3 regions of the Cellulosimicrobium sp. NPDC055967 genome follow, and region 1 is predicted to be linked to each of the others. Evidence: riboswitches for the same ligand, from Rfam matches in the RefSeq annotation. Region 1 holds a riboswitch; each other region holds the start of a gene.
What was found. A riboswitch is a leader RNA that binds a small molecule or an ion and turns the genes downstream of it on or off. The one in region 1 is predicted to bind S-adenosylmethionine.

Region 1 (9,463 bases):
CGCGATCGCGACGATCGACCACGTGAGCTCTGGACGCGCCGGCTGGCAGGTCGGGTGGTCCACCACGCCGGCAGAGGCCGCGGCGTCCGGGCCCGACGGCGCGCAGGACGAGCCCGGCGCCGTCGCGGAGGCGGGCGCGGCCGTCGAGGCCGTCACGCGGCTGTGGGACTCGTGGGAGGACGACGCGGAGACCCGCGACGTCGCGACCGGCCGGCCCGGTGATCGCGAGCAGCTCCGCCACGTCGACCACGAGGGCATCCGGTTCGCGGTCGCGGGGCCGTCCAGCACGCCGCGGCCGCCGCAGGGCCGGCCGCCCGTCGTCGTGCGAGCGAGCACGCCCGCGTCGCTGGACCTCGCGGCCCGCCGCGCGGACGTGGTCCGGGTGCGGGCGGCGACGCTGGACGAGGCTGTCGCCCGGCGGGCGCAGGTGCGCGCCGCCGCGGCAGACGCGGGGCGCGACCCCGACGCCCTGCGGGTCCTCGTGGACGCGTACGTGGTCATCGGCGACACGCGTGCGAGCGCCCAGGCGCGCCTCGACCTGATCGAGGACCTCGAGGGCGTCTCGTGGGACACGGACTCCCTCACGCACGTCGGCACGGCGCGCGACCTCGCGGTCACGGCCGAGGAGTGGGTGCGCGCCGGTGCGGCAGACGGCTTCCTCCTGCGCCCGTCGTCCCTGAGCACCGACCTCGACGCGATCGTCGGCCGGGTCGTGCGCCTCCTGCAGGGGGCCGGCCTGTTCCGCACGGCCTACCCCGGGACGACGCTGCGCGACACGCTCGGTCTCTCCGGACGAGCATCCCGGCACGTCGCGGTCGCCTGACCGAGCCCCTCGGCGCAGGCCGTGCGGCCCGGGCCTCGTGCGACCACGACGCCCGGGCCGACGGGCTCGTCAGGCCTCGCGGTTCTCCGAGGAGAGGAACCACGCCTGCTTCTCCAGGTCGGCGATGATCTCGTGCAGGATGTCGGCGGTCGTGGGGTCCTCGGCGTCGACGCCGTCGTGCACCTCGCGCACGACCTCGACGGTCTGGGCGATGCGCTCGACGATCGCGTCGACCGTGTCGCCGACGGACACGAGGCCGGCCGGGTACGGCGAGAGGTCGGTCGTCGTCGCGACGGTCTCGGTCCGGCCGTCGGGCACGACCTGGAGCGCGCGCATGCGCTCCGCGACGGTGTCGCTGTGCTCGCGCGCGACGTCCACGACATCGTCGAGCTGGAGGTGCAGGTCGCGGAACCCGCGGCCCGTGACGTTCCAGTGGGCCTGCTTGCCCTGGACGTGCAGGTCGACGAGCGCGACGAGCACGCGCTGCAGGTGGGCGCGGAGCGTCTCCGACGCCTCGAATCGGGCGGTGGCGCGGTGGATGGTGGGTGCGGACATGGTGCTCCTCGCTCTCTCGGGGGTCTCCCGGAACGTGCGGCGGTCACCCGGCTTCCGTCGGTGCCGTCCTCGTGGCTCGTTCTCTTGAACGATTCCAGACTAGGTAGGATTCCCCGCTCCCGCCAGCAAGGACAGGCGTGCCTGACCTACGGCGACACGGGCCGATGGTGCCCGTCGCGAGGGGTGCGCGTCACGTTCTCTCGCCAGGTGAGAGGACCCGCCGCGGCCCTTGCCGAGCGACGCCCGGAGTGGTCCGCTGGCGTCATGACCGACGACCTCGCCCCTGCCGCCCTGCACCTCCTCCCCCAGCGCACGCTCGGCGCGGGGGACGCCGCCCTCACCGTCGCGGCCGTCGGTTTCGGCGGCATGTCCGTGACGGACGCGTACGGCCCCGCGGACGCCACCGAGGCGGAGGCCGTGCTGCGACGTGCGCTCGAGCTCGGGGTGACGCTGATCGACACCGCCGACGTCTACGGGCACGGCCGCAACGAGGAGCTGATCGGCCGGGTACTCGGGGCGCACCGCGACCAGATCGTCCTCGCGTCGAAGTTCGGGCTCCCGCCCGCGGGCGGGCACCCGGACGGCCGGCGGGTCGACGGTCGCCCCGCGTACGTGCGCGCGGCGGTCGACGCGAGCCTGCGCCGCCTCGGCACGGACCGGCTCGACCTGTACTACCTGCACCGCGTCGACCCGCAGGTCCCGATCGAGGACACGGTCGGTGCGCTCGCGGGGCTCGTGGAGGCCGGGAAGGTCCGCGGCATCGGCCTCTCGGAGCCGTCCGCCGCGACGGTGCGCCGCGCCCACGCGGTGCACCCGGTGACGGCCGTGCAGAGCGAGTACTCCCTGTGGACGCGCGACCCGGAGGACGAGGTGCTGCCCGCGCTGCGCGAGCTCGGCGTCGGGTTCGTGCCCTTCTCACCCCTGGGCCGCGGCATCCTCACCGGCACCGTGGACGCGCCCGACGGCTTCGCCGCGGACGACGTGCGCCGCGCCCACGCCCGGTACGCCGGCGAGGCGTTCGAGCACAACCGCGGCCTCGTGCGCACCCTCGAGCAGCTCGCCGCGGAGCGCGGCGTCACGACGGCGCAGCTCGCCCTCGCCTGGCTGCTCGCCCAGGGCGAGGACGTCGTCCCGATCCCGGGCACGAAGCGACTCGCCTACCTCGAGCAGAACGTCGCCGCGGCCTCGATCGGGCTCACCCCGGACGACGTCGCGGCGATCGGCGCCGCCATCCCGCGCGGGGCGGTGCAGGGCGTGCGGCACCCGCAGGCGGACCTTCTCGCCGGCTGACCCGGTCAGCCCGGCAGGGTCGCGGCTCCCGGGCCGGCGGGTGCGGCGTCGGGCGCGCGTCGCCGTGCCCGGACGCCGACGAGCGCCAGGGCCAGCTGCGCGACCCAGAGCACGAGGACCGCGGGCACCACGACGGCGCTCGCGAGCTCGGCCGCGTGATACCCGGGAGGGGTCGCGACGTCCAGCGGGACCGGCTGGGTGTACGTCAGGAGGAAGCCGACGGGGACCGTCACGACCCACAGCGCGACGGTCACGACGGCGTCGGGGAGCGGGACGTCGTCGGCGGTCCGTACGCGCCCGACCCACGTCCCCAGCAGGGGCGGGAGCGCGAGCAGGCCGGCGACCGGGACCGCCGCGACGACGAACCCCGCCATGAGCAGGCCGCCGCCCGCGGCGACGGCTCCGGCCACGAGGCACAGCGGGAGCACGAGGGCCGCCCAGAGCCGGCCGCGGAACGCGATCGTCCGCAGCCGTCGTGCTGTCGTCATGCGCGGCCCCCGTCGTCGTGGCGCGCCTCGGCGCGCGTCGTCGGCATCGTACGGCCGTGCCGCGCTCCGGGGGGATGGCGCGCGCGACCCATGGCTCGGGGCGGCACGCGGACCTAGACTGGAGGGGTCCTGTGGGTCTCCCCGCGCAGAGGTCGGCTCCGATGTCGTGGCTGCTCATGATCTGGTGCGCGACGGCGTGCACCGCCGCCGCCGCGTGGTGGGTGCTGCGCCGCGCAGGTCGCCCTCCGAGCCACCGGACGACCAGCCGGCCGCACCTGCTGCGGCGCCGTCCGCCGCCCCCCGACCCGCTCGCGACGCTCGCGCTCCAGGTGCGGCTGAGCGAGCTCGCGGCGGAGATGCGGCGCATCGAGGCGGACCCGGAGGTCTTCGCCCGTGCTCACCACTACCTCGCGGTCCAGGGCGCCTACGACGCGCTGCTGCGGGAGGCGTGCCGGCTCACCGGGCTCTCGGTCGAGGACGCCCCGCTGCGGGCCGGGTTCCGCACGGGCGACGACGAACGCTTCCGCGAGGAGCTCGAGCTCAGCGCGCGCGGCTGGAGCTGGTGACCGGTCCACCCGTGAAGGGCGGCGCGGGACGGACGAGGGGCCCGACGGCGGCGCGTCCGCGGTCGGGCCCCTCGCCCCTGGTGCCCGCCGCTCGGGGTCAGAGCGCCGAGTGGTCCCCGATCCGGTGGTAGGTGCGGTCGTGGTAGACGAGGGGCGACGGCGCGCCGGCCGCCCCGGGCCGGGTGCCACCGCCCGCGCCGACGCTCGACGCGAGCGCGCGCAGCGAGACGAGGTAGGAGTCGCCGACGGGCGTGCGCTGCACGACGCGGCCCCGGACCCAGGAGAGCGCGCCGTCGATCACGGGCTCGCCGGTGCCGAGGCGGGACCAGCCGCCGTCGGCGAACCGGTCGATGCCGCTCGTGGCGAACCGGGCCGAGACGTCGTCCTGGTGGTCGGCGAGGAAGCTCACCGCGAGCGTCCGCGCGGCCGAGACCGCGGGCCACGACGACGACGTCGACGCGAGCGAGAACGCGAGCAGCGGCGGCGCGGCCGAGACGGAGATGACCGACGTCGCGGTGAATCCCACGAGGCGGCCGTCGTGCTCGAGCGCGATCACGGCGACCCCGGCGGGGTGGCCGCGGAACACGGCCTTGTACTCGTCGGGGGAGAGCTGCGGCTCGTCCTGCTCCGCGAGGAGGGCCTCCAGGTGGGTGAGCCCGGCGGTCATCGGGTCACCCCCGCGAACGCGTCGGCGACGGCCTGGTCGGCGGGCGGCGGGTCGCCGCCGTCCACACCGGGGAGCGGCGTCGCGGCGCGGCGCAGCGCGTCGCCCTCGCGGGCGAGCCACGCGTCCACGACGGGGCCCAGGTCCGCGAGCTGCGCCTCGGTGACCGTGAGCGAGCGGGTCGGGACGACCGCCCCGAGCTCGACGAGCACGGGTCGCAGGTGCACCTCGCCGACGAGCGCGTGGGCGGGGCTGCCGGACACGACGAGCGGCACGACGACGACGCCCACGAGGCCGTCCGGGCCGTAGAGGTCGAGGAACGCCTTGAGGAGCCCGGTGTACGAGGCCTTGTAGACCGGGGTCGCCACGACGGCGACGGTCGCCGCGGCCAGCCGGTCGCGCGCGGCGTCCGCGCCGGGGTGCTCGGCGGCGAGGACCTCGTCGCCGAACGTCGCGAGGTCGATCGCCGCGACGTCGGTCGTACCGAGGAGGCCCGCGACGCGGTGCGCCACGGCTTCGGCGGCACCGAGCGTGCGCGAGCCGGGCCGAGGGTTGCCGGAGACGGCGAGGACCGTCGGGGAGGGGGAGCGGTGGGTCATGTGCACCTCGCAGTAGTCGTCGATCACGCTTGCCGTGCGGCCGTCCCCGCGGGTGCGGGGCTGGTCGCGCACGGCCGGGTCATCTCCCGGAGCACCCCGCCGTAACAGGGGGTTGCCGACCAGCGAGCCGGGGCTTGGCGCTGGTGCTCGTGACCTGGGGACGGGTATAGCAACGGCTCGCGATAAACCGCACTAGATCGATCGGGTTTCTCGACGGGTGGACGGTTGTGTCGTCCGCGGGTGCTTCCGGCAGGCCCGTGACGCCCCCCGGGGCGCGCCCCGGGCCTCGTCCCGAGCCCGCGCGCGACCTCTCCGGGTGCGCAGGGAGTGAGACGGCGGTACGGGAACTTCTGGCACAGGCGTACCGTCAGCAGGAGTTTCCGCCCAGACGAGGAGTGCCCATGGACAGTCGACTGCAGTCCGTCTACGACGAGGTCCTGCGTCGCAACCCCGGCGAGGCCGAGTTCCACCAGGCCGTGCGCGAGGTCTTCGACTCGCTCGGCCCCGTGCTGCGCAAGCACCCGCGCTACGTCGAGGCAGCCGTCCTCGAGCGCGTCTGCGAGCCCGAGCGCCAGATCATCTTCCGGGTCCCGTGGGTGGACGACACGGGCCGCGTGCAGATCAACCGCGGCTTCCGGGTCGAGTTCAACTCCGCGCTCGGCCCGTACAAGGGCGGCCTGCGGTTCCACCCGTCGGTCTACCTCGGGATCGTGAAGTTCCTCGGCTTCGAGCAGATCTTCAAGAACTCGCTCACCGGCATGCCGATCGGCGGAGGCAAGGGCGGGTCGGACTTCGACCCCCGCGGCCGCTCCGACGGCGAGGTCATGCGGTTCTGCCAGTCGTTCATGACCGAGCTGTACCGGCACATCGGCGAGAACACCGACGTCCCGGCCGGCGACATCGGCGTGGGCGGACGCGAGATCGGGTACCTGTTCGGGCAGTACAAGCGCATCACGAACCGCTACGAGTCCGGCGTCCTCACGGGCAAGGGCATCTCGTGGGGCGGGTCCCTCGTGCGCACGGAGGCGACGGGCTACGGCACCGTGCTCTTCGCGCAGAGCATGCTGGCGACGCGCGGGCAGGACCTCGACGGCCGCCGCGTCGTCGTCTCGGGCTCGGGCAACGTCGCGATCTACGCGACCGCCAAGGCGCAGCAGCTCGGCGCGAACGTCGTCGCCTTCTCCGACTCCTCCGGCTACGTCGTGGACGAGGCGGGCGTCGACCTCGACCTGCTGCGCCAGATCAAGGAGGTCGAGCGCGGTCGCGTCGCCGACTACGCGGCTCGCCGCCCGGGCGCGCGCGTCGTCACCGACGGCTCCATCTGGGACGTGCCGTGCGACGTCGCGCTGCCGTGCGCGACGCAGAACGAGCTCGACGAGGGCGCGGCCAAGCAGCTCGTGGCGAACGGCGTCGTCGCCGTCGCCGAGGGAGCCAACATGCCGACCACCCCGGCTGCCGTCGCGCTGCTCCAGGACGCGGGCGTCCTCTTCGCGCCGGGCAAGGCGGCCAACGCCGGCGGCGTCGCCACCTCCGCGCTCGAGATGCAGCAGAACGCCTCGCGCGACGCGTGGTCGTTCGAGTACACCGAGGACCGGCTCGCGCAGATCATGTCCGGCATCCACGACCGGTGCGTCGAGACGGCCGACGAGTACGGGACGCCCGGCAACTACGTGCTCGGCGCCAACATCGCGGGCTTCACCAAGGTCGCCGACGCGATCCTCGCGCTCGGCGTCATCTGACCGTCGTCTACCCTGGCCGACGGCCGCCGTCGCGCACAGCGCGCGACGCGACGGCCGCCGGACCGGACGACGGGAGAACGCAGTGACGACCACCGATCCCGAGGGGCCCGCCTCGCGCGTGGGCCGCGACGTCGTGCTCGAGCTCGCGGTGCAGGACCCGGACGGCGTCCGGGTGGCTGCCGCCGCAGGCGCTCGGCGCGTCGAGCTGTGCGTCGGCCTGGGCGCGACGGGCGGGCTCACGCCGAGCGCCGGCCTCGTGGAGGCGGCCGTCGCGGCCGCCGCGGACGCCATGACCGGTGCGGCGGCCGTCGAGGTGCACGTCCTCGTGCGCCCGCGCCCGGGCGGGTTCGTCCTCTCGGCGACGGACCTCGACGTGCAGGTCCGCGACGTCCGGGCCGCGGTCGCGGCGGGAGCCTCGGGGGTCGTGGTCGGGGCGCTGACCCCGGACGGCTCCGTGGACGTCCCCGCCGTGCGCACCCTCGTCGAGGCCGCCGACGGTCGCCAGGTGACGTTCCACCGCGCGGTCGACGTCGTGGCCGACCCGCTCGCGGCCCTCGACGCGCTCGCCGCCGCGGGCGTGGTGCGCGTGCTCACGTCGGGCGGCGCCGCCCGCAGCATCGACGGGGTCGAGCGCCTGCGCGCCATGTCGGTGCACGCCCGCGGCCCGCTGCGCGGCCGCGTCCAGGTCATGGCCGGCGGGGGAGTGCGGCCCCAGGACGTCGGCGCTCTCGTGGCCGCCGGCGTGGACGCCGTGCACCTCTCCGCGAAGCGCGTCGTCGCCGACGACGCCGGACCGGGGGGCGGCGGCGACGCCGGCTACGAGGTCACGGACCCCGAGGTCGCCGCGGCCGCGCGCACGGCGCTCGACGCCGCGCGCTAGCGGCACCTCGCCCCGCTACCCGGCGCGCGCGAGCCGTTCACGGCACGACGTCCCGACGGCCGGCCCCCGCCCACGCGGGGGTCGGCCGCCGTCGTTCCGGGCGGGCGTCGGCGGCCATGTCTCAGTTAGGTAACTTTCCTGTCGTATTAGCCGGCGACCCCGGATCGATTAGTTAGTGTTCCTGCCACACGCCTCCGGGCGCACGACGAACGACGCGACGACGCGTCGTCCACGCGAAAGGACCGATGATGATTCGAAGCACGGCGCGCAAGCGTCTGCTCACGGCGGTTGCGCTCGTGACCGGCGTGACCCTCATGGCGACGGGCTGCTCCGGCTCCGGGAACGGCGACGGCGAGCAGACCGCGGACGGTGGGCGCACGCTCAACGTCTGGGCGGGGTCGCAGACGCCGATCGTCGCGAACTTCAACCCGTACTCGCCGAACCCGCTGCACGCGGCCAACGGCGCGATCTACGAGCCGCTCTTCTACTACAACAAGGCGCAGGCCGGCCCGCCGGAGCCCCGTCTGGGCGAGTCGTTCGAGTGGTCGGAGGACGGGACCGAGCTCACCGTGAAGCTCCGTGAGGGCGTCAAGTGGACCGACGGCGAGGCCTTCGACGCCGAGGACGTGGTCTTCTCCCAGACCAACGAGGCCGCCAAGCGGGACTTCGTGCTCTCGGTCGAGGCCGTCGACCCGTACACCGTGACGTGGACGTTCGACTCGCCGCAGTTCACCTCCGAGGTCCAGATCCTCGGCACGTCGCTCGTCGTGCCCGAGCACATCTGGTCCGAGGTCGACGACCTGGTGACGTTCGCGAACGAGAACCCGGTCGGCACCGGCCCGTTCAAGGCCGACGCGGTCACCGAGGCGGCCTACACGGTGGTCGCCAACGAGGACTACTGGGACGGCGCTCCCAAGATCAAGAAGGTGCGCTACCTCGGCATCGACGCGAACCAGAGCGCCGAGGACCTCATGACCACGGGCAAGGTCGACTGGACCGCGATGTTCGTCGCGGACCCCGACCGCATCACCGCGGACGGGCGCCTGAGCATGATCAACACGCCGCAGGACCCGACGACGATCTACACGTGCGTCTCGGTCGACCTCGGCTGCGCCGGGCCGCAGACCGACGTCGCGGTGCGCCAGGCGATCAACCTCGCGATGGACCGCACCGAGATCAACGAGAAGGCGTTCGCCGGCCTCGCCGCCACCGCGTCCCCGACGTTCGCGCTGCTCGGCCGCGACGACCGCTGGATCTCGCCGGACGTCGAGGCGGAGAGCCCGCAGACGGCCGACGCCGCGGCGGCGTCGAAGGTCCTCGAGGACGCCGGCTACACCAAGGGTGCGGACGGCATCTACGAGAAGGCCGGCCAGAAGGTCGAGCTGACCCTCATCACGGTCGACGGCTGGAACGACTACAACGCCGTCGGTGACCTGCTCGTCGAGCAGGCGAAGGCCGCCGGCATCTCGGTCGTCCACAACAAGGTCACGCAGCAGGAGATGTCCGACGCGCGCGCCGCGGGCACCTACCAGCTCATGGTCGGCGGCATCACGGGCCCGTCGCTCGACGACCCGTTCACCATCTACCGCCAGTGGATGTCGACGGACTACACGCGTCCGGTCGGCGAGGTCATGGAGTCCGGGCTCTTCAACTACGTGCGCTACACCAACCCGAAGGTCGACGCCGCGGTCGAGGCGGCCGCCTCGACGAACGACGAGGCCGCGAAGCAGGAGCAGTACGCGGTCATCCAGGAGGAGATCGTCCGCGACCTGCCCTACATCCCCGTCGTCGTGAACGCCTCGCAGACCTTCATGGACACGAAGGACTTCACGGGCTGGCCGACGGAGGAGGACCTCTAC
Region 2 (9,463 bases), on a different contig from region 1:
CTCCGACCCGGTGAAGGAGACGCTGCGCGCGTGGGCGCTGCCCACGGTGACCGCATCCGGCGAGAGCGTCCCGTCCGAGCTCGCCCGGCGCGCGCACACCGCCTCCCTCGCATGGCGGGGACGGATGGAGACCCTCGCGCACCGCGAGAAGGAGATCCAGACCGCGATCAACGCCGCGGACGGGCTGCGCATCAAGGCCGAGTCTCCCGCCGCGACCAGCGACGACGAACGCGCGCTGCGCACCGCGCAGGCCGCGCTCAAGCTCACCCAGTACCAGCAGGCGCGGGCCGCGACCGAGCACTGGGTAGGCGTGCTCGAGGAGCACGGGCTGCTCCCCAACTACACACTGCTCGACGACTCCGTCGCGCTCGAAGTCTCCCTGTCCTGGGTGGACCCCGACTCCCAGGAGTTCCGCACCGAGCTCATGGAGCTGGGCCGCGGATCCGCCCAGGCGCTGCGCGACTTCGCGCCCGGCTCCACCTTCTACGCGCGCGGGTACGCCATCGCGGTCGACGCGCTCGACCTCGGGCGGGACGACGACGCCGTCCGCACCTGGGCCTGCTGCCCGCACTGCGGGTTCACGCACGACGTCACGGACGCCTCGGCACCGGGCGGCACGGCCGCGCTCGCGGCCTGCCCGCGCTGCGGCAGTCCGGCCCTCGCTGATGTGGCCCAGCAGATCGAGGTCGTCGAGCTCAAGCGGGTCTCGTCCGTGATCCGGCGCGAGGAGGCGACGATCGACGACCGGAGCGACGAGCGCGAGCGCGAGCGGTTCACCATCCGCACCCTCGCCGACGTCGACCCCGCCGCCGTCACCCGGCAGTGGTTCGTCGAGGGCTACGGCTTCGGCGCGCGCTACCAGCGCCAGATGACCATCCGCTGGCTCAACCTCGGCCGGTCCTCCGCGCAGGGCGCGACCCTCGAGCTCGCAGGGCAGCCCCACGACGTCGCACTGTTCCGCGTCTGCGAACGGTGCGGCAAGCTCGACACCTCCACCGGTGCCAACCGCGCGTCGGAGCACCGCCCCTGGTGCCCCCTGCGACGGGCACGAGACGAGAGTGTCCGCACCGTCGCCCTGTCGCGGTCGCTCACCACCGAGGGCCTGGTGCTGCGGCTCCCCGAGTCCGTGACCCTGGGGGACGACTTCTCGCTCCCGTCGTTGCGCGCAGCCCTGCTCCTCGCGCTGCGGATCCGGATCGGCGGCGACCCGAACCACCTGGAGGTCACGGACGTCGTCGACCCCAGCCCTGCGGCCGGCAGCCCGGCCGAGGCCCTGCTCCTGCACGACGTCGTGCGCGGCGGCACCGGCTACCTCGCCGAACTCTCCGACCACGACGCCGTGTGGACCATGCTGCGCGACGCCTGGCGACACCTCGAGGACTGCCCGTGCCAGCACGACGGCAGGCTCGCGTGCGACCGGTGCCTCCTGCCGCACGCCGCGCCGCACCAGGTCGGGCACGTCTCCCGGGCCACGGCCGCGCGCCACCTCAGGTCGATCCTGCTCGGCACGTCGCAGGTCGGCGACGACGAGGTCCCCGCGACGAGCCCGTGGACGGTCACGGTGGACGAGCCCGACGTCACCGACCCCGAGTCCCACATCGAGCTGCTCTTCCGCAAGGTGCTCCGCGAGCGCCTGGAAAAGATGGGCGCGACCATCACGGAGAAGCCGGGGCCCCAGGGCAACACCTGGTCGGTCACCATGCCCGGCGGCGCACACTGGCGGCTCGAACCACAGGTGCTCGTCCACGACGCCGGGACCAAGCCCGACTTCGTCCTGCGCAGCGACCGGGCCGGTGTGCCGCCGACCGCGATCTACACCGACGGCTGGCAGTTCCACGCCTCCCCCGCCGTCAACCGCCTCGCCGACGACGCCACCAAGCGCCAGGCCCTGCGCGACCTCGGGTACCAGGTGCTCGCTTTCACGTGGGGAGACCTCGACGGGAGTCCGTCCGCCTCCGTCGCCGTGCCCTGGCTGCACCCGCAGGCCGTGGCGGCAGTGCTGGCCGGGGCGAAGGACGCGCTCTCCCCCACCACGGTCGGGCTGGTCACGCGGCCCGCGATCGACCTCCTGCTCGACTGGATCGAACGCCCCGACCCGACGGGCCGCGCACAGCTCGCCCGGTGGATGCCGCTCCTCGTCGCGCCTTCCTTGATCGGCGGGGTGATCTCCACCGAGGTCGGTATCGACACGATCGCGCTCGACGTGCTCGACGGTTCCGCCCTTCCGAGCGGGACGAAGTTCGGCGGGGTGTGGCACCAGGGGTCGATCGCGATCGGCGTCCGGGAGTTCACCCTCGGCACGTACGAGATCGCCGTCGTCCTGGACGACGCCGACGACGCCCTCGGGCACGAGCACCAGCCGGCATGGCGTGAGTGGCTGCGACTCGCCAACCTGTTGAACTTCCGCGAAGACCTCCCGCTGCGGGTCGTCACCCGGTCCACGCTCACCGGGCAGTCCATCGCCCCACCGTCCGCAGCCGATGCGGAGGCGAGCAGCCGGGTCGAGTCCGCACTCGCCGTCGTCCTCGAAGCCCACCCGGCCTGGCAGACGGCCCACACGATCGCGACCGCCGTCGAACGGGAGCTGCTCCAGCAGCTCCTGCCGCTCGCGGCCGACGGCGTGGAGGCCCCGACCATCGGCGACGAGTTCGGCGACGGCGTACCCCTGTCGTTGTCGTGGCCGGACCGTAAGGTGACCGTGCAGACGGACGCACTGGACGCCGCGACGCTCACCCAGCTCGACGCCGAGGGGTGGACGGTGCTCGGGCCCGACGCCGACGTCATCCGCACCGCCCTGACCGGCTGACCGGCAGCCTGCTTCGACCGCACTGCCAGCGACACCCGACCCACCGACCCCGGAGAACAGCACCGATGCCGCAGATCATCCTCGGACCGTCGTTCGGCAAGCTCGACGGCGCCGTGCGCAAGGCCGCGTACGCGTTCCTCGAGAAGCTCCAGGAGAGCGACGCCACCCCGGGCCTGCACATCGAGCCGATCAACGGTTCGGCCGACCCTCGAGTCCGCACCGGACGGGTCAACGACTTCTGGCGTGCCCTGCTCGTCAAGGTCCAGGGTCAGGCCGCGGAGGCGCACTACGTCTACCTCGGCACGTATCCGCACGACGAGGCGATCGCCCGCGCCAAGACCGCCGTGGTCCGCGTCAACCCGCGCAACGGCATCGCCGAGCTGGTCGAGGCCGCCGCGGCCGACACCACGACCGCAGCGACGGATCCCGCCGCGCCCCGGACCGGACGCGCCCGGCCCCAACCCGAGGACGTCGACCTCACCACGTACCCGCTCCTCCAGACGCAGGGCGTGTCCGTCGCCGACCTCGTCGACCTCGGGATCGACGCCACGATCGCGGACGCCGCCCTGACGGTCGAGACCGAGGACGAGCTGCTCGCGCTCGCGGGACGGGCGCCCGCGACCTGGCAGGGGGACGCCCTGCTCGACCTCGCCACCGGTGCAGGCCTCGCGACCGTGCGGGACAAGCTCGGCCTGACAGTCCCCGCCGTCGAGCCCGACCCCGAGAGCGACGACCAGCTTCTCGACGCCCTCAAGCAGCCTGCGGCGCAGATGGACTTCGCGTTCATCGAGGACGACGCGGCCCTGCGTGCAGCGATCGAGGACGACAACTTCGGCCGCTGGCGCGTCTTCCTCCACCCCGAGCAGCGCGACCACGCCTTCAAGAACCGGTCCGGCTCGTTCCGGCTCTCGGGCGGAGCCGGAACCGGGAAGACGGTGGTCCTCCTCCACCGCGCACGACACCTCGCGAGGAAGAACCCGGCGGCCCGCGTCGTCCTCACCACGTACAACCGGACCCTGGCGTCGTCACTGGAGGAGACCCTCCGGCTCCTCGACCCGACGCTCCCGATCGCGAAGAACCTCGGGGACCCCGGGGTGTACGTCGCCGGTGTCGACGCGCTCTCCCGCCGCGTGATCGCGAAGGCCGAGGACGTCCACGTCGCGTCGGCCGCCTGGGGCGAGACGGTCGCGTCCGTCCTCGGCCCGCGCTCGCCCTACGTCCTCGACCTCACCCCGGCCGCCCGGTGGGAGGCGGCACTCGCGTCCGTCGGCGCCGACCTCGCACCTGAGCTGCGGAGCCAGGCGTTCCTCCAGGCCGAGTACACGACGATCGTCGTCCCCCACCGCATCACGACACGGGACGAGTACCTGCGCGTCCGTCGCCCGGGACGCGGCGTCGCGCTGAGCAGGGTCCAGCGCATGGCCGTGTGGCGCGTCGTCGAGGCCTACCGCGCGTCCGCGGACGCCGCGGGATCGACCGACTGGGACGAGAAGGCGATGGTCGCCGCGACGCACCTCGACGCCCAGGCCGCGGCCGGGGTGCCGCGCGTCGCGGACCACGTCCTCGTCGACGAGGCGCAGGACCTCGCACCCGCCCGCCTCGTCTTCCTGCGGGCACTCGTCGCCCAGGGACCGGACGACCTCTTCCTCGCCGAGGACTCGCAGCAGCGCATCTACGGGCAGAAGGTCGTGCTGTCCCGGTACGGGATCAACATCGTCGGCAGGTCCCGGCGCCTCACCCTCAACTACCGCACGACCGCACAGGTGCTGCGCTACGCCGTCGGCGTGCTGGCCGGGGAGGACTGGATCGACATGGAGGCGGGAGACGCGGCCGCCACCGGCTACCGATCCGCGCGGTCCGGGCCCGCGCCCCGAGAGGTCCGGGCGTCCTCGCTCCTCGACGAGTACGAACAGGCTGCCGAGCTCGTCCGCGGCTGGCGCGACGCCGGGGACGCCCCCGAGACGATCGGCGTGCTCGTCCGCACCAAGAACACCGGCGACAAGGTCGTCCACGCGCTGAGCGAGCGCGGCGTCAAGGCGAAGTTCATCCAGGACGACGCCGCGACCGGGACCGGGAGCGTGCTCGTCATGACCATGCACCGCTCCAAGGGCATGGAGTTCAAGCGCGTCATCCTGTTCGGCGTCTCGTCGGACGAGCAGGGCTGGGGCTACGGGTTGTCGGCCCTGCCGGAGGCCGATCGCGCCGACGGCGAGCTGCGCGAGAGGTCCCTGCTCTACGTCGCGGCGACCCGTGCACGCGACGAGCTGGTAGTCCTGTGGAACGGTCGCCGCAGCGACCTGCTCCCCGCCCACGCCGAGGCGGCAACCGTCTCCTGACCGTTTCCCGGCCGGGGGCGGGCGCCGTCAGGCGTCCGCCCCCGACCCGACGGGTGCCCAGGCCTCCGCTTCCGTGAGCCGTCGTCGCACGGCCTCTCCCCCGACGCCCTCGATCCACGACCGGTCGCCGACGACGACGAGCAGCGAGCGGGCGCGTGACAGGCCGGTGTAGAGCATCTCGCGGGCTCGCGCCTCGTCCCGCACGCCGTTGACGGACAGGACGACCGCAGGGCGTTCGAGGCCCTTGAACCCGAGGACGTGCCCGAAGAACACGTCGTCCTCCGCGAAGAACGCGTCCCAGTAGGCGGCGTACCCGCCGAGGGTGACCTCGTTGACCTGGGCGGGGTGGCGCCGGCCCGTGGCCAGGAGCGCGACCTGGCCGGGGTTCCACCCTTCGTCGAGCAGCGCTTCGACGGCGTCGTCGGCGGCTTCCACGGCTGCGGCGGCGGGCACGTCGACGATCCGTACGCGGGGGCCGTTCATCCCTCGTGGGGTGAGGGTGTCGGGTGAGAGCGCGCCGAACACCTGGGCGATCTGCTTCGTGGAGCGCAGGTTCTCGCGCAGTGTCACGGGGACGAGCTGGAGCGGTACGTCGGCGGCGCGGGGGAAGACCCGTTGCGCGTCGTCGAGGAAGACGTAGAGGCCTCCCTCGTCCGGGTCGCGCAGGCACCGCAGGAGCGACGGCCACCAGAGGTCGCCGAAGTCCTGCGCCTCGTCCACGACGACGGCGTCGAACAGGTCCGTCGACGGACGCTCGCCCGCGAGCCGGCCGAGCTCGGTCGGCAGGTGCCGCTCCCAGTAGTCCGGGTCGTCGTCGGCGCCGCGCTCGGCGCCCCAGCTCAGCGGCAGGTCGTGGAACAGTCCCACGTAGGCGGGACGGTCGCGCGCCGGCCACGTCTGGGTGACGCGTTCGAGGTAGCGCCCGAGCCCCCGCGAGTAGCAGAGCAGGGCGACGCGCTCACCCGCCCGCGCACGCCGGCGCGCCTGCTCGAGCGCGAGCCACGTCTTGCCCGCCCCCGCGCCGCCGACGACCCTCATCCGGCGCACCTCGGAGAGCGCGTCGAGCACGCGGGCCTGGTCGCGGGTCATCTGCTCCAGGCGCGTCTCGTGCTCCAGGGCGAGCGACAGGTGCTCCGTCTGGCTGGGGAAGCCACCGGCGAGCGAGTCCACGAGGGCGGGGACGTCGTCGACCGCGAGCCCGGCATGGCCCTGGCCGTGCCGCTCGACGGCGCGCTTCACCCGCTCGGCGACGCCGCCCGACCGCTCCAGGTCGCCGCGGTCCACGAGCATGTCCCGCGGAAGGTCGACCGTCTCCCAGTCGCGCGGGACGTACCGGTGCGGGAACGCCACGAGGTGCGCGGTGCGCGCCTCTGCGGCCCACAGGTCGCGACGGCGCAGCAGGGCCTGCAGCGCGTGCCGAGCACCCTGGACCTGGCGCACCGGGTCGATGCGGTGCCGCCGGGGACCGTTGCCCTGGAACCAGGTGCCGTCGACCCGGTCGATGTGCCCGCCCTTGACCTCGATCGCGGCGAGCCCGACCCCTGGCCAGGCGACGAGGACGTCGATCTCGTACTCCTGCTCGTCCTCCTGCACGTGCACCCCGTGGAACAGCACGACGTCGTCGGGGAGCTGTTCGCGCAGCGCGTCCCACACGGCGCGCTCGGCGCCGCCGTCGTCGGGGAACGTCGGGTCGGGCGGGAACGCGAGCGGCATGTGCCGTTCGTACCGCACCGTGCCGACGACGTCACGGGTCTGACGACCTGCGGTCTCCCGCGTCACGGGATTTCACCCGCTGCGACGGCCACGGGGCTCGCGGGGTGCACGGCCCGTGCCCACGCGAGGAACGCGGCGCGGCGGGACACGGAGTCCGGCCCGCCGCCACCGCGGGTGCGCCAGTGGTCGAGTCGCGCAAAGTGCCGCACCGTCATGGGTGGCTGGGGCTCGACCCGGCGGTCGGGCTTCCTGTCCCAGAACGGTGCGTTCGTGTCGAGCTCGACGACGCCGAGGCCGCTCTCGCGCGCGCGCCGCCACCGCGTCGGGAACACGAGCGTGACGTAGGCCTCCATGCGCCGCAGCGTCTGGTGGTCCTGCGTGATCCCGGTCAGGGGTTCGGCACCGAGCGACGTGGCGATCGCGGCGTCGATCTTCTGGCACGCGTCGCACACGCGCCGCTCGATGTGGAAGCGGCTCGTCATCTGGACGCGTTCGCTCAGGCAGACGTGGCAGAGACGCAGGAACGGGTTGAACGAGCACCCGCGCGACGGGACCGGGCGCGGGTGCCCGGTGTGGACCGGGCACACGAGGTGCCCCTCGTCGCTCACGAGCAGCTGGCACGGGTCGTCGGTACGGACCCACAGGGTCATGGTCGGGGTCGGGTTCATCGGAGCAGCCCTTCGGTCAGGGCCGACGGCACCCGGGCGCGCAGCAACGCACCGAGGCGGACGTCGACCTCGCACTTCCCTGACCGTTCGGCCAGGGCCGGTCTTCCTCCTGGGGCACCGTGCGCGAGGGGCGCGGTTGCCGGACCGGCACGCGGAGGGCGTCTCGCCGGTCACTCGTGACCTGGGCAGATGTCTACCTCACCCGCTGATCGGACGCAACCTCGCTCCCCGGGCTGGCCGGGCCGTGCACCGGCCGGAGCGGCTCCAGACCGGGGTGATCTCTCAGCGCCTGCTCACCGTGCGTCCTGTACAGGGTCATCACCGCGGCGAAGGGGGCGTGGTCGCCGGTGAGCAAGAGCGGCTCGGTCGAGGAGAACTGGCAGACGAGGGCCCACCCGCCGGGTTCGGGGAACACCGCCGTCATCGCGGAGTAGTCGAACGACAGCCATCGCCCATGCACCTGGACCAGCAGCCGGTGGTTGCTCACGACGAGCCGGGAGACGCAGCGCTCACGCCACTGCTCTCGGGCCTGCGCCTGGGCGGCGCTGCGCTCGGCGGCGTTGGCGATCGCCGTCACGGCAAGGCCGGTGAGGACGAACGACGGCCGCCCGTAGTAGAACCCCGACGTCTGCGTGTAGCTGACAGTCGTCCCGTAGTAGCGCGCGTACCCGGCGGGCACGTCGCAGAAGAACTCCTCGCCCGCGTACGGGACGACGTCCCACACCCGCAGCGTGGGCGGAACCTCCCGCGCGAGGAGATGCCGGTGCAGGCCCTGGGCGTTCGCCCACGCGTGCGCGGCGGCGTCGCGCCGGCCGATCTCGGCACGCTCGGTCGCAGAGAACCGACCGCGGCTGCGCCGGTGCTCCCGGAATGTCCTGGCGCCCTTTGCGATCGCGACAGCGAGCAGGGCGACCGGCCCGAGGAACGCCACGGCGACCACCAGGAGCACGAGGAACGCCCACGCCCCGTGGTAGAGCTCGTGCCGGTTGAGCGCGTCGAGGGCGAGGACGCAAGCGAGGAACACGGCGGGTGCGGCGACGAGCGGCACGACCCATCGTGCGTGCCGCCGGACTCGTCCCGCCCTCGCCGCCGCGCGCGGATCCTCCATGAAGCAGCCCCCTGCTCACGTCGTGCGTCGGGTACTCACCCGCCGTCTCTGGAGGCACGGTAGTCGACTCTCTGAAGGCAGGGAGTCGACGACCGCGTCGTCTCGCCTCGGCGGCCCACAGCCGGAGCTGCACCGCAGGACGGGCCGCACCTCGCGGCCCGTCCCACGGCGTCGGACCTTCAGCGCGCGACGACGGCGCCTCCCAGCGGGCCTGCCGTGGGCTGGATCTCGCGCGCGTAGCAGTAGAACCCGGGCACGCGCGCTCCGGACCGGAACGTCACCTTGTTGAGCTGGCCACTCTGGCTCGCGATGACGGTCCACGGGAGAGGTCCACCCGCGGCCGCATCCACGAGCTGCTGCAGCGCCGCGCGCGACGAGTCCGCGTTGAGGTAGACCGGCACGCCGCGCACGGTCGCCCAGACGACGGCGCGTCCACCGAACGTCCCCACGTCGGCCAGCGTCGGCGCGCCCGTCGCGAGCACCGACCGCACGTGCTCCAGCAGGTGCGGCTCGTCGAACGGGTCGTCCTTCGTCCCGCGCGGGGCGGGCCGCACCGGTGCGGGCACAGGGCTGCGACGACCGGTCGGAGTGCTCGCGCGCCCCGGCGCGGAGCCACCTGCCGCCGCACGGTCCGCCTCGGTGTACGCGGCGTGCTGGTCGCGCGCGGCAGCGGGCGCCGCGCCGGCCCACACGGCTCCACGCATCGCGGCCATGCTGCGCGACGTCGCGGCGTACGCCTGGTCGACGTTCGCCGTGTCGTACGTGAGCGACCGCTCGCGCTTCACGCCGAGCGACGCGCCGACCTCGATCGCGTCCTGGTTGGCGCCCATGT
Region 3 (9,463 bases), on a different contig from region 1:
GAAGGTCGCGCGAACCGCCCTCGCCGCCGCGACGAGGTGCTCGAGCGACGGCACGGTCTCCTCGTAGCGGCGGGTCTTGAGGCCGCAGTCGGGGTTGACCCACACGACCTTCGGGTCGATCGACTTCACAGCGAGCTCCAGCAGCTCCGTGACCTCCTCGGCGGAGGGCACGCGCGGGCTGTGGATGTCGTAGACGCCCGGCCCGATGCCGCGCGCGTACCCGGCGTCGCGCAGCTCCGGCACGATCTCCATGCGCGAGCGCGCCGCCTCGACCGACGTCACGTCGGCGTCGAGGCCGTCGATCGCGCCGATGACCTCGCCGAACTCCGAGTAGCACAGGTGCGTGTGGATCTGCGTCGCCGCCGCCACGCCTGACGTCGCGAGCCGGAACGAGCCGACCGACCAGTCGAGGTACGCAGGCTGGTCGGCCTTGCGCAGCGGGAGCAGCTCGCGCAGCGCGGGCTCGTCGACCTGCACGATCCCGATGCCCGCGGCCTCCAGGTCCGCGATCTCGTCGCGCAGCGCGAGGCCCACCTGGTTCGCGGTGTCGCCCAGTGGCTGGTCGTCGCGCACGAACGACCACGCGAGGATCGTCACCGGCCCGGTGAGCATGCCCTTGACCGGCTTCTCGGTGAGCGACGCCGTGTACGACGACCACTCGACCGTGATCGGCGCCGGGCGCGTCACGTCGCCCCACAGGATCGGCGGGCGCACGCAGCGCGACCCGTACGACTGCACCCAGCCGTTCGCCGTGACCGCGAACCCGTCGAGGTGCTCCGCGAAGTACTGCACCATGTCGTTGCGCTCGGGCTCGCCGTGCACGAGCACGTCGAGGCCCAGCTCCTCCTGGAGCGCGACCACGCGCGCGATCTCCTCGCGCATCGCGGTCGTGTAGTCCGCGTCCGCGAGCTCGCCCTTCGTCCACAGCGCGCGGGCGCGGCGGATCTCCGGGGTCTGCGGGAACGAGCCGATCGTCGTCGTCGGCAGCGGCGGCAGGTTCAGGCGCTCCTGCTGCGCGGCCGCACGCTCGGCGTAGTCGCCGCGCGCAAAGTCCGCCTCGGTGAGCGCGGCGGCGCGCTCGCGCACCGCGGGCACGACGACGCCGCTCGCCGCGGCGCGTGACGCCACCGCTGCGCGGGACGCCTCGATCTCGGCCGCGACGCCGTCGCGACCCTCCGTGAGCGCGCGGGCGAGCGTCGCGACCTCGCCCACCTTCTGGTCCGCGAACGCGAGCCAGTCGCGCAGGCGCGGGTCGAGCGTCGTGCCCGACGCCGCCCCCGCCTCGGCGAACGTCTCGTCCTCCACGTCGTGCGGCACGTGCAGCAGCGACGTCGACGTCCCGACGGCGACCGCGCCCGCCCCGAGGTTGCGTGCGGCATCGAGCACGTCGAGCTTCGCGGAGAGGTCGGCACGCCAGATGTTGTGCCCGTCGATCGCGCCGACGACGATCGTCTTCGACACGAGGTCGTCGTAGGGCGAGTCCGGGAGGTCTGCCCGGACGGCGTCGATCGCGATCGCTTCGACGTCCGTTCCCGCGAGCGTCGCCAGGAAGTCGTGGGTCCCGCCGTCGGCGTCGACCGACGTCTCCAACCCGCCGAACGGCGTCGCGACGAGGATCGCGGGCCGCGCGTCCTGCGCCGAACCCGGGATCTCTCCCGACCCGGCGGCCTCCGTGGGGAGCGACCCCGGGTTCGGCACTGGGCGGAGGTCGGTCGCGAGGGTGCGGTAGGCCGACTCCACCGCTGCCGCGAGCTCCGTGAACGGCACGTCGACCGAGTCGGTGACGAGGATCGGCTCGTCGAGCTGGACCCACGGCGCACCGGCGGCGGCGAGCGCGCGCAGCAGGTCGGCGTAGGCGGCGACGACGTCGTCCAGGCGGTCGAGGGGCGAGTAGCCCGAGGGGGCGTCTTCGGCGGCCTTCGAGAGCGCGAGGAACGTCACCGGCCCGACGACGACGGGCCGCGTCACGACGCCGGCCTCCTTGGCCTCGACGAACTCGCGCACGATGCGGTCGTCGACGAACCGGATCGGGGTGTCCGGGCCGATCTCGGGCACGAGGTAGTGGTAGTTGGTGTCGAACCACTTGGTCATCTCGAGCGGGGCGTCGTCGCCCTGGCCGCGCGCGACGGTGAAGTAGCCCGCGAGGTCGAGGCGGCCGGCGTCGTCGGTGAGCGACGCGAACCGCGACGGGACCGCGCCGAGCGAGGCGGCGACGTCGAGCACCTGGTCGTAGAAGGAGAACGACCCGGGGACCGCCGCGTCGTCGGCACCGAGGCCGAGGTCCACGAGCCGGCGCGCGGTCGCGAGGCGCAGCTCGCGGGCCGTGGCCTCGAGCTCGTCGGCGCTCGTGCGCCCGGCCCAGAACGCCTCGACGGCCTTCTTGAGCTCGCGGCGACGCCCGATGCGGGGGTAGCCGAGCACGGTGCCGGCGGGGAAGCCGGCCTGGATCTGGGTAGGGGAGGGTACGGAAGTGGTCATGATCGAAACCTCTTGCTGGTCCGGAGGACCGGTCAGACGGGCGTGCCGTGCGTGGCGGCGCTCGTCGTGGGCAGGGAGGTGCCGGTGACCCACGGCCCGCTGGCCAGGTCCGGGACGAGCGGGGCGGCGGCAGCGCTGGCGCTGCCTCCCGTCCCGGCCGACCCGCCGCCGAGGCGGACACCCTCGAGCAGGTCAAGAGCGGCGCGGTGCTTGTTGAACGTGTACACGTGCAGACCGGGCGCACCCGCGTCGAGGACGCGCTGCGCGAGGTCGACCGAGTACGCGATCCCGTAGGCGTGCTGCGCCTCCGGGTCGGGCAGGGCGTCGAGCGCGTCCAGCAGGTGCTGGGGCGCGCGCACGCCCGTGAGCTCCTCGACGCGGCGGAGCCGCGCGGGCTCCGTCGTGGGCAGCAGCCCGGCGAGGATGGGGATCGTCACGCCGGCCGCGCGGGCCTCGGCGACGAAGTCGGTGTACGACGACGCGTCGTAGAAGAGCTGCGTGATCGCGAAGCTCGCGCCGGCCTGCTGCTTCTGCCACAGGCGGCGCACCTCCTGCGTGCGCGTCGTGCCGGCGGCGGGGTTGCCGTCGCAGAACGTCGCGACGGCGATCGTCAGCGGCCGGGCCGCGCCGCGCAGCGCCGCGGCCGGGTCGGCCGCGCAGCGCGATGCCTCGACCTCGCGCAGGAGCGCGACGAGCTCGGTCGACGACCGCACGCCGTCGGGCGCCGGCTGCCAGTCCGGCTGGTCGCGCGGCGGGTCGCCCCGCAGCGCGAGGAAGCTGCGCACGCCCTCGTCGAGGAAGTCGGAGATGACCTCCTCGACGTCCTCGCGCGACGCCCCGACGCACGTGAGGTGCGCGATCGGCAGCACGGGCGTGCCCTGGAGCAGCCGCCCGACGACCTGGCGAGCCGTCGCACGGTCGGTGCCCGCCGCCCCGTACGTCACGGACACGAAGTCGGGGTGCGTCGCGACGAGACGGCGTGCCGTCTCCCAGAACTTGGGCGCCGCGTCCGGGCGCCGCGGGGGCATGAGCTCGAACGAGACCGTCGGCCGTGCCGCCCCGCCGTGGGCCTGCCCGACGGCGTCCGCGACGCTCACGACGTCGCCTCGCCCGGGGTGCGTGCGTGCGCGACCGCCGTCGGGCACGTGCTGCCCGGACGGTGCGCGAAGGATGCCTCTGAGACCATTAGTCGCTCCATCGACCCTGGCGTTAGCACCTTTGTCCTCGGGAGGCTTCCGTCGGCGGGTTGCTGCGGTGTCGTCGAGCCAGGACTCTCGACCGCTCTGGATGGTTGGCACGATCCTACGACCCATCCGACATGCGGTCGAGAGTGACCGCTTGCTGAGACGGGCGACATCGGTCCCCGTGTCGGACGGACCGCGCCACCAGGCTCGCTCAGGTGCGATCTCGCTGCCACAGCATCTCGACGCCCAGGACGATCGCGCACACGACACCCAGCGTCCCGGGGACCGCCACGAACGCGACGTGGATCGGGCTGTCCTCGTCCGGAAGGAAGAGATCGATCCAGCCCAGCGAGAGGGCCAGGGCCGTCGAGACCCCGCCCAGGCGCGACGACCACGAGAACAGGTGGCTGTGCCAGGGAGCGTCATCCTGCGTGTCTCGGGTCCGCACGTCGATGCTGAAGAAGATCAGCAGAGCGGCGAGGAAGGAGATGAGCGAGACCATCTCGGCGGAAGGCATCGGCTGCATGCGATCGGACCATACCTCCGTGGTGCGTACTTGGCCCGCCGGCAGTGGTTACGGTGAGCCGACAGCCTCAGACAGCGACGAACCGAGGAGCCCGCGTGTACGCCACCCCGACCCGCCCGATGACCCAGGACGAGCTCGACCGGATCTGCCGGGTGTGGGCCGACTGCGGCAGCGACGACCCCACCGACCGGTGGCTCGAGCTGTGGGACGGCGGCGACGCCGACGACCACCCGGAGCAGCGCGACGCGATCGTCGCGATCGCACGGGAGGTCGGCCTGGAGGCCGCGGTCGAGGACGGCGTCCTGCGCGTGCAGAAGACCCAGCAGCTCCACGACGAGATCGGCGCGCGCTGGATCTGACCAGGTCAGGGCTCCTGCGCTACAGATTTCACGCTTTCCACGCTACAGATCTCAGGCTTCACACCGTCGTCAACGACGCCGGAGCTCCGGCACGTGCAGGCGCCGCAGGAACCTGTCGGTGCGCAGGGGCGGGCCGTGCCGGTCGAGGAGCGACACGACGACGACGGTCGCGGTCGCGAGCGGGATGGTCCACGCCGCGGGCTGGGCGAGCAGGGCACGCACGACGCCGGGGACGCCGTCGGCTGCATCCCCGGTCGGGCCGGCACCGTAGCCCGCGGCGACGAGCGCGGACGAGGCGAGCAGCGCCGTCGCGCACAGGACGGACCCCACGACCATCCCCGCCACCGCGCCGCGTGCGGTGAGGCGGCGCCACCACACGCCGAGCAGGATCACCGGCGACAGCGCGGAGGCGGCGAACACGAACACCGTCCCGACGCTCGTCACGAGCCCCTGCGGGATGGTGACGAGCGCGAACGCGAGCGGGATGAGCGTGCACGCGACCGCCGACCAGCGGAACGAGCGCACGGTCCCGCCGAACAGGTCCTGGCTCACGACGCCCGCGAGCGCCACGACCAGCCCCGACGACGTGCCGAGGAACGCGGCGAACGCCCCGGCGACGACGAGCGCGGCGAGCAGCTCGCCGCCGAGCCCGGGGACGAGGCGGGTCGGCAGGGTGAGCACGACGGTGTCCGCGACGCCGGGCGTCGCGAGGTCGGGCGCGACGACCCGGGCGACGAGCCCGAGCGTGCTGGACACCATGTAGAACACGCTGATCATCACGAGCACGACGACGGTCGTGCGGCGGGCCGAGCCGCCGTCGGGCGAGGTGTAGAAGCGCACGAGGACGTGCGGCAGGCCGGTCGTGCCGAGCAGCAGCGCGAGCAGGAGCGACACGGTCGCGTACGCGTCGAGGCCGCCGGGCCCGGCGTCGTGCGGGAACACGGCGGCGGGGTCGAAGGTCACGCTGGCACCCCCGGGCTCGAACGCGCCGCCGAGCGCCATGAGCACGAACACGAGGGGCAGCGCGAGCGCGGTGAGCTTGACCCAGAACTGGAACGCCTGGACGAACGTGATGGAGCGCATGCCGCCCGCCGCGACGACGGCGCTCACGACGACCGCGATCCCCACCGACCCGACCCACGGCGGGACGGGCGCGACGCTCGTGATGACGAGCGCCGCGCCGTGGAGCTGCGGCACCACGTAGAGCCACCCGATGACGAGCACGAGCACGCTCGTGACGCGGCGCGCGACGACGGAGTCGAGCCGGGCGTGGACGAAGTCGGGGATCGTGTACGCGCCGCTGCGGCGCAGCGGGCCCGCGACGAACAGCAGGACCAGCAGGTAGCCGGCCGCGTACCCGACGGGGAACCAGAACGCCTCGGCGCCCGAGAGCAGGACGAGCCCCGAGAGGCCCAGGAAGGTGCCCGCGGACAGGTACTCGCCGCTGATCGCCGACGCGTTCCACACCGGCCGCACCGTGCGCGACGCGACGAAGAAGTCGCTCGTGGTGCGCGAGATGCGCAGGCCGTAGAACCCGATGAGCCCCGTCGCGAGCAGGAGCAGCCCGATCGCGACGAGGGGCAGCGCGCTCACGGGGCGCCCGCCTCGTCGGGGGCGGGATCCACGGACCCGCCCGATCCCTCGGCGAGCGCGCGGTACCGGCGCTCGTTGCGCGCCGCCGCGACGGCGAACACGACCGCGAACGCGACGATCACGGGGTAGAACCCGTACGCGTGCACGAGCCAGGGGAGCGGGACGCCGAGGAGCACCACGGAGTCCAGCGCGGGCACCGCGCTCATCGTCACCGTGAGCAGCGCGACGACCGCGAGGAACGAGACCACGCACGCGAGCCCGAGCCGGAGCTGGGCCCGCACGAGGCCGCGCGTGTAGTGCGCCGCGGCGGCGTCCGGCTCCTCGGGCCGACGCGGGGTGGCCGTGGACGTGCCCGACGGCGGCCCGCCCGCCGGGACGCCGGCCGCGGGTCCGCCGGCGGGCAGGGGATCGGTCGACCGGACGCGCACGCGCTCGGGTCGACCCTCGCCGGGTGCTGCACCCCGGGCCGGGGGATGCACCTCGGGGTGCGTCTCTCGAGCGGGAGCGCGTCCGTCGTCGGTCGGGGCCGCGCCCGACGACGGGTCCGGGCCGCTCACGACGGGCCCCGGTGCGGGCCGAGCAGCGCCTCCCGCACGGCCGGGACCATGCGGCGGCTCACCGGCACCTCGTGCCCCGCCACGACGAGCGCGGGCTGCGCCCCGCCGAACCGTGCCGCGGTCACGGCGGCCCGGTCCACGAGGTAGGACCGGTGGACGCGCAGGAACCCGGCGGGCGCCCAGCGCTCCTCGAGGTCGGACAGCGGCTCGCGCACGAGGAACTGCTCGGTGTCCGTGACGAGCCGCGAGTAGTCGCCCTGCGCCTGGACCCACCGCACCGCGCTGCGGCGGACGAGGCGCGTCGTCGTCCCGACCGTCACGACGAGCGTCTCGTCCTCCGGCGCCTCGCGCGGCCGGGCGGCCGGCGCGGGAGGGGCCGCGCTCACGGACGGTGAGGCTCCGCCGTCGGGCACGCCGCCGGTCCCGACGCCGGCCCCGGCCCCGACGCCGCGCCCGGCGCGGTCCGCGACGCGCTCCACGACCCGGTCGACGGCGCGGGTCAGGCGCTCGCGGCGCACGGGCTTGAGCACGTAGTCGACTGCCTCGACGTCGAACGCCTCGAGCGCGCGGGCCTCGTCGGCGGTGACGAACACGACCGCGGGGCGGTCGGTGAACCGCGACAGCGCGCGGGCGAGGTCGAGGCCGGTGAGGCCAGGCATGTGGATGTCGAGGAACGCCGCGTCGACCGCGCGCGAGGAGAGCTCGCGCAGCGCCTCGGAGCCGGTCGCGACGCCGAGCACGGTCCGCACGCGCGGGTCGCGCCGCAGCAGGGCGACGAGCTCGTCGAGCACGGGCCGCTCGTCGTCGGCGACGAGCACGTCGAGCCCGACGGCGGCCGGGTCCTGGGGCGCCGGGCCGGGGGTCGGGTCGGTGCCGGTCACGGCACGCTCACCTCCGTCTCGTGCAGGGGCTGGGAGCGGGGCACGCGCAGGCGCACGAGCGTGCCGGAGCCGGGGGCGGTCTCGATGTCGAGCGCGTGGTCGTCGCCGTAGAGCTGGCGCACGCGCCGGTCGACGTTGCGCAGGCCCACGTGCTCGCTCCCGCGCGACGTGAGGAGCTCGCGCACGACGGCCGGGTCCATGCCGACGCCGTCGTCCTCGACCGTGATCTCGGTCTGGGTGCCCTCGTCGCGCGCGGTGATGACGATCGTCCCGCCGCGCTCCTGGGGCTCCAGGCCGTGCCGGACCGCGTTCTCGACGAGCGGCTGCACCGACAGGAAGGGGATGACGGTCGTCAGCGACTCGGGCGCGATCTGCAGGGTCACGGCGAGGCGCTCCCCGAACCGGGCCTGCTCCAGCTCGACGTAGGAGTGGATGGAGCGCAGCTCGTCCGCGAGCGTCGTGAAGTCGCCGCGGCCGCGGAACGAGTAGCGCGTGAAGTCGGCGAAGTCGAGCACGAGGTCGCGCGCCCGCTCCGGGTCCGTGCTGATGAACGACGCGATGGCGCCGAGCGCGTTGTAGACGAAGTGGGGGCTGATCTGGGCGCGCAGCGCACGCAGCTCGGCCTGCGCGAGCGCGGTGCGCGACGCCTCGAGCTCGCCGAGCTCGAGCTGCGCCGAGCACCACTGCGCGACCTCGCCCGTCGCGCGCACGAGCGGCGGGCGGACTGTGCCCGCGAACGCGACGACGACGCCCGCGACGCGACCGCCCGCGACGACCGGGGCCCCGACGGCGTCCGCGACGTCGCCGCCCGCCTCGTCGCCGTTCTTGTGGTCCCGGCTCTCGACGTGCCGTCGACCGGTGGCGAGCACGCGCTCGGCGACTCGGCGCGCGTCGGGCTCCAGCGTCGTGCTGCCGTCGAGCGCGACCGCGCCCTCGGCCGTGACCACGGCGAGCGCGTCCGCGCCGAGGAGCTGGCGCAGCGAGCGGGCCGCGCGCCCGACGTCGTCGCCGTCGAGCCCGCCCCGCAGGTGCGTCGCGGCGCGCGACGCGAGGTGCAGGGTGCGGAACGTCGCGCGGTCCGAGTCGCTCCCGAGCTCGCGCGACCCGCGCGCGAGCCGCCACGCGAGCACGAGCCCGAGGGTGAGCAGCACGCCCACGACGAGACCGGCGACGGCGCCGGCGAACACGGGCCCGGACATGCAGCGATCGTAACCAGCGTCACGTCCCGCCCTGAGGCGTCCTCGCCTCGGCCGTCGACCAGTCGTCCTGGATCAGCGGCGTCGGCCGCTCGGCGGCCAGGCCGTGCTCGACGACGGTCGCGCGCGTGCACGACGTCGGCCCGCGCCTGGTGCGCGTGACCGTCAGGATCTCGGCGCGGACCCGCGCGACGGTGGCGCTCTCCGTCGCGCCCCACGCGCAGAAGCCTGAGGACCGCACGCCCTCCAGGGGTACGTCCTCGCGACGCTCAGACGAGGATCGCGACCAGGACGACGAACAGCACCACGAGGACGAGGAGCGTGCCGAGCCCGACGAGCAGGGCGAGCGCGACCGGGTGGGCCTGCGTCCAGGGCACGAGCCGCCGGTCGAACGCGCGGAGCTGGGCCGGCGTGACCGGCTGGTGCCAGGGTGTGAGCGGGACGCCGCGGCGCGCGAGGTCGAGCGCGACGGTCGAGAGCTGGTCGCGGTCCCACATCTGCCCGACGAGCAGGAGCAGCCGCTTCGTCGGGGCGACGACGATGAGGTGGTGCGTCGCCCCGGCCATCCCGAACGCCATGCGGTCCACGGTGACGACGCGGTCGACGTCCGCGACCGTGAACCGCTTCGTCCGGCCCCAGCCGTGCACGGTGTACGTCCCGTCGCCGAGGACGATCCGCGCGCGGTCGAC

Region 2: linked by a shared signal. The riboswitch ahead of ACFC2L_RS14665 (hypothetical protein) and the one ahead of ACFC2L_RS02185 (NADPH-dependent FMN reductase) in region 1 are both predicted to bind S-adenosylmethionine.
Region 3: linked by a shared signal. The riboswitch ahead of ACFC2L_RS05845 (methylenetetrahydrofolate reductase) and the one ahead of ACFC2L_RS02185 (NADPH-dependent FMN reductase) in region 1 are both predicted to bind S-adenosylmethionine.

What each region holds. Positions count from the first base shown of each region.
Region 1 covers NZ_JBHJYJ010000001.1:512,975-522,437, reverse strand. The annotation lists gene ACFC2L_RS02215 (LLM class flavin-dependent oxidoreductase) at 1-823, shown strand, start outside; gene ACFC2L_RS02210 (Dps family protein) at 893-1,378, opposite strand; gene ACFC2L_RS02205 (aldo/keto reductase) at 1,643-2,668, shown strand; gene ACFC2L_RS02200 (hypothetical protein) at 2,674-3,156, opposite strand; gene ACFC2L_RS02195 (hypothetical protein) at 3,318-3,722, shown strand; gene ACFC2L_RS02190 (flavin reductase family protein) at 3,820-4,389, opposite strand; gene ACFC2L_RS02185 (NADPH-dependent FMN reductase) at 4,386-4,985, opposite strand; SAM riboswitch class IV at 5,006-5,140, opposite strand; gene gdhA (NADP-specific glutamate dehydrogenase) at 5,387-6,724, shown strand; gene ACFC2L_RS02175 (copper homeostasis protein CutC) at 6,807-7,604, shown strand; gene ACFC2L_RS02170 (ABC transporter substrate-binding protein) at 7,853-9,463, shown strand, end outside.
Region 2 covers NZ_JBHJYJ010000011.1:77,045-86,507, reverse strand. The annotation lists gene ACFC2L_RS14680 (DEAD/DEAH box helicase) at 1-2,806, shown strand, start outside; gene ACFC2L_RS14675 (3'-5' exonuclease) at 2,872-5,142, shown strand; gene ACFC2L_RS14670 (NERD domain-containing protein) at 5,170-6,921, opposite strand; gene ACFC2L_RS14665 (hypothetical protein) at 6,918-7,523, opposite strand; SAM riboswitch class IV at 7,590-7,705, opposite strand; gene ACFC2L_RS14660 (hypothetical protein) at 7,717-8,571, opposite strand; gene ACFC2L_RS14655 (hypothetical protein) at 8,811-9,463, opposite strand, start outside.
Region 3 covers NZ_JBHJYJ010000003.1:224,420-233,882, forward strand. The annotation lists gene metE (5-methyltetrahydropteroyltriglutamate--homocysteine S-methyltransferase) at 1-2,478, opposite strand, end outside; gene ACFC2L_RS05845 (methylenetetrahydrofolate reductase) at 2,511-3,506, opposite strand; SAM riboswitch class I at 3,670-3,772, opposite strand; gene ACFC2L_RS05850 (hypothetical protein) at 3,874-4,188, opposite strand; gene ACFC2L_RS05855 (hypothetical protein) at 4,284-4,547, shown strand; gene ACFC2L_RS05860 (cation acetate symporter) at 4,617-6,140, opposite strand; gene ACFC2L_RS05865 (heavy metal transporter) at 6,137-6,568, opposite strand; gene ACFC2L_RS05870 (LytR/AlgR family response regulator transcription factor) at 6,694-7,578, opposite strand; gene ACFC2L_RS05875 (sensor histidine kinase) at 7,575-8,777, opposite strand; gene ACFC2L_RS05880 (hypothetical protein) at 8,797-9,015, opposite strand; gene ACFC2L_RS05885 (hypothetical protein) at 9,044-9,463, opposite strand, start outside.